2 regions of the Staphylococcus chromogenes genome follow, and region 2 is predicted to be linked to the other one. Evidence: riboswitches for the same ligand, from Rfam matches in the RefSeq annotation. Region 2 holds a riboswitch; the other holds the start of a gene.

Region 1 (2,209 bases), 570 kb from region 2:
ATTGCAGGCTTTTTATGTTCATTAAATTGGTGAATCAATGGGATATTAAGAAAGATAATAATACTTAGTAAAATAGAAACTGCACCGATGATATAACTATAAATCACCTCGGTGTATTTATTAAACAAAGACATCCGCTTCACCTCACAATTATTATATACGAAGACGCAGTTCATGTCTTTATAAAAAAGAAATCTCATTCTTTAGATGGAGAAACATTTATTGCGCGAGATTTTAGCAAAATCACGTATTTTTTATAAATCAATTATGAACATACCACTTTCAATGTATTTAAATATATTATCTTTTTGTAGCAATTTAAAACATACTTTTTTAGTACGAATTTTACATTCCTGTATTATACCAAAAGTTACATATGTTTGTACCCTTTCTTCTCATGTTTATTATTTTTAAATACGGGAATGTTTTTAGAAGAATACATTAAAGGAGCGATGTATCATGTCTAAAGAAGATATTAAAAAAGCAGCAGAAAATGCTAAAGACAAAGAACAAGAATTAAAAGATAAAAAAGACGACACAAAAGATGGCGTTGAAAAAACGAAAGACGATATTCAAAGTACTTTTGACTAATTATTAAAGTATCTCAATATTAAGAGACGAGCGAATAAGCCCGTCTCTTTTTTGATTTGCATTATAGTGATTATATATTGTTTGAATCACATGTTAAAAATTTAAAACTGGACTTTTTTTCAATGAATATTACCCGTTTCATAACATTGACATTCGCACAAGTCAGGTGTATATTAACGTTATTAATTAAATAGAAACGCACTAGGGGTGTGAAAACTGAGATGAGGTATTCACCTCAAACCCTTTGAACCTGAACTAGATGATACTAGCGTAGGAAAGTGTGATGACAACTCAAATTCAACAGATGACGTATGTCTTCTTCCGTTCTCAATAATGATTTGTAGTTTCAAATACACTTTCACACAGTACCTAGTTCAGGTGCTGTGTTTTTTATTGAGGAGGATATTTATGCGTAAGAAGCAAGGGTTAACTTTATCTGATATTTTGGTTACTGTACTTATTGCGGTCATTTTTGCAGTCATTTATAACATTTGGTGGATTGCATATTATACGGTTCAACCTATCGGATTGCATATTGATCAACTGATGTACGGCATGTGGTTTGCTGCAGCCGTTGTCGCTTATTTAATCATTCCGAAAATGGGGATTGCTTTAATTGCTGAGTTTGCAGCGGGTGCTGGAGAAACCATTGTCATGGGTCGATTTGATATTCCTACTATTATATATGCCATTCTTCAAGGTTTAGCTTGTGAAATTGTGTTTGCGATTTTCAAATACAAATCTCGTACATTTATGGTAAGTCTACTTGCAGGTATGGCAGCTGCGCTCATTAGCTTTCCAGTAGATTGGTATTATGGTTATTTGAATGAAGTAGCGACATGGAATTTAATTTTACTCATTGTTTTCCGTTTAATTAGTGGTGCGATACTTGCAGGTGTGTTCCCTTATTTTCTTGTAAAAGCACTAGACAAAACCGGAGTTACGAAATTATTTCGTCCTGCATCAAAAGAGGATTATGACACGTTATAAGGAGTATGCCAGGTGTTAAAAGCAACAAATTTACGATTAAAATACCCGAGTGCGCCACATAAAATTTTTGATGGACTCGATATCGAAATTAAAGATAAAGAAAAAGTACTTTTACTAGGCCCTTCTGGTTCTGGTAAAAGTACACTATTAAATGTTTTAAGTGGAATTGTTCCCCACTTAATTGATTTACCTATGAAATACGATTCATTAACCATTTCACAAAATGCGGGCGTTATTTTCCAAGATCCTGATGCACAGTTTTGTATGCCACAAGTAAATGAAGAATTAGCATTTATTCTTGAAAACTTACAAATACCACGAAAAGAAATGGATGCGAAAATCCAAGCAGCACTAGAAGCAGTTGGTCTTGATATTAATCCAAAGCAAGCTATTCATCAACTCAGTGGAGGCATGAAACAAAAACTCGCGATTGCTGGAACATTGCTTCAACAAACTGACACGCTCTTTTTAGATGAACCTACAGCAATGCTCGATACTGAAGCAACAGAAAATCTTTGGCAACTCTTACGTACACTTTGGAAAGATCAAACCGTATTGATTGTCGAACATAAAGTAGAACACATTTGGGATTACGTCGATCGTGTCATTTTAATGAATCAACATGGGC
Region 2 (2,209 bases):
GGACGAATACCAGTCCACGTTTTGAGGGTCTGTTCATGTCTCAATTGGGGGAGCATGGCTTGGCTTTTAGCATCTAACCATTTTAAATTATCGGGATGGTTTTGAGTGGACCAATTGTCTACTTCTGAAGTTGCACCTATTAAATAGCGATTCGTTTTTTTAGGAACGATATAACACCCATTCATATTAAATAAGGTTGTATTCAGAATCGGGCGGGAGGCTTGTATAAGTTTGACGTCGCCTTTTACTGGACGAGTAGGAAGGTCCACATTTAAAGATTGGAGTAATTGACCACTCCATGCGCCGGCCGCAACCACTAAGATGTTCGCATGAATGTGACATGCAGAAGTGTTTAATGTATAACCCCCTTCCACGTGTTGAGTGATGTCTAAGACTTCTGTATTTAAATGAAGAGTTGTATTTTTTTGTAAGGCTACTGCTTGTGTGAGCGCTTTTGTGTATAAATGCGCATTCACTTGGCCATCATCATGTATTTTGAATGCCGCCGTCGTCTCAGGATTAAGTTGAGGAAAATGTTGTTGAAGTGCATGGTTGTTGTACCAATGGAGACGGTGATCATCTTGTTTTAAAAATGTATACTGAGCGCGTAGAGCGTTAACATGACGCGTCTCTGTCGCAAGTTTAATGAGCCCATAGGATTGAAATTCGATATCAATGCCTGTCTCTTGATGTAAACGATAGGCAGTATTTGGCATTAATGCACGACTTTTCATCGCCAAACGATAAAGTGGACTCTCTTCGAAAAATTCATTTTGTGCCCCTAACATTCCTCCTGCTGCATAAGATGCATTCATTCTCGGTGTCGAACGATCAATAATAGAAACCTCGCAGTGAGCGTCGGCAAGATGACGTGCAATAGAGAGTCCTATTACACCTCCACCAATAATCACAATTTGTTCCATAAAAAAACCTCCTACACAATGTGCAAGAGGTCGCGCCCTAGATTCATGGTGAGAAAGAATGTAGGCCTATTTTCTATAAGTTCAGTAAAGTGTATACATTCAATTCATAAGTTAAAATAGCTTCCCTTCGTTGGTACTAACCACTTCAGGTTCAAAGAGTTAAGATGACATCTTTCTCAGCTCAATTAGAGCACCCCTAGCACATCGTATTTAATTTTATGATAAAGGCTTAGCCTCCGAATAGGCGTGCCCAAAATCCTTTTTGTTGGTGACTGTTTTTAATTGTAGTCGCCAATTCTTTTTGTTCTTTTGTTTGTGTTTCAATGCTTTCTTGTGTTTTTGTTAACTGTTCAGCTTGAAGTTTTTGATGTTCTGTCATTGCGTTTAATGATTTTGTATTTGTTTCGAGTTGATTATTGAGTTGATTATGTAATGTTTTTAATTCTTCTTGTTGTTGATGAACTTGTGAAATCATTTGTCCTAATAATTGACGTTCTTCGCGCATTTTGTTGATTTCAGCTTTTAACTCTTGCATCACTTGTGGAAATTGTTGATCTGATGGTAAGTTATCAGGATTTTCTTTTACGATGACTTGTAAAAAGTCTTTTTCTTTTTCGAGCTCTTCGAATGCGAGTTCATAACTGTTCGTACGGCCGACACGTTCAGCAATTTCTTGGAATAATTCGATATCCTCTTCTTGAAAGTCGGTCGCTTCACGGCCTCTATATTCGGTTTTTTTCAACTGGTAGCCACGTTCTTCTAGGTGCTGTACAATTTTACGCACTTGTTTTTCGCTAAGCTCTGATTTAAGTGCAAACTCTTTTGTTAGCATATGAATGAATCCTTTCTGTCAGTCTATTTAGACCCACGGTAGTCTGAGTTCAGTGACCCGTCAGCCTTACCTCTACATTATTGTAACGGCTTTAAGAAGGGATTTCAAGGACTTATGCATTCATATCTTTACTTAAATTCATTTTAATCAATAACGGATAAATCACTCGACGTGGAATACGATTGGCAAAGACATATTTTAAAATATAGCAAGACTTAACGCTTGTGCCGTAAATATCCTTTGTCAAAGGAATATTTGCCTTATTGTAAAGGTCTAGCGGTACAGGTTTCCCATTACGGTCGAGGGAAGGTTGTACGTAGTCGATTTGTGTTTGTTTTTCAAATCCATGTTCTGTTAAGAAACGGCGACGAAAAGCAATATCCTTAGCAGTTTGTTCATCGACATCTTCACTTTCGAGAGTAGATTCAAACATAAAGAAATTCACATCACGACC

Evidence for each region. Region 2 has a riboswitch for thiamine pyrophosphate ahead of thiO (glycine oxidase ThiO). Riboswitches for the same ligand answer to the same signal wherever they lie in the genome.
Region 1: it holds a riboswitch for thiamine pyrophosphate, as region 2 does, so the genes downstream of both, PYW36_RS08110 (ECF transporter S component) here and thiO (glycine oxidase ThiO) in region 2, are expected to answer to the same signal.

Annotation. Positions count from the first base shown of each region.
Region 1 covers NZ_CP118953.1:1,655,153-1,657,361, forward strand. The annotation lists gene auxA (lipoteichoic acid stability factor AuxA) at 1-134, opposite strand, end outside; gene graF (glycopeptide resistance-associated protein GraF) at 460-591, shown strand; TPP riboswitch at 785-885, shown strand; gene PYW36_RS08110 (ECF transporter S component) at 1,000-1,581, shown strand; gene PYW36_RS08115 (ABC transporter ATP-binding protein) at 1,594-2,209, shown strand, end outside.
Region 2 covers NZ_CP118953.1:2,227,625-2,229,833, reverse strand. The annotation lists gene thiO (glycine oxidase ThiO) at 1-923, opposite strand, end outside; TPP riboswitch at 1,029-1,131, opposite strand; gene PYW36_RS10900 (hypothetical protein) at 1,153-1,755, opposite strand; gene PYW36_RS10895 (hypothetical protein) at 1,868-2,209, opposite strand, start outside.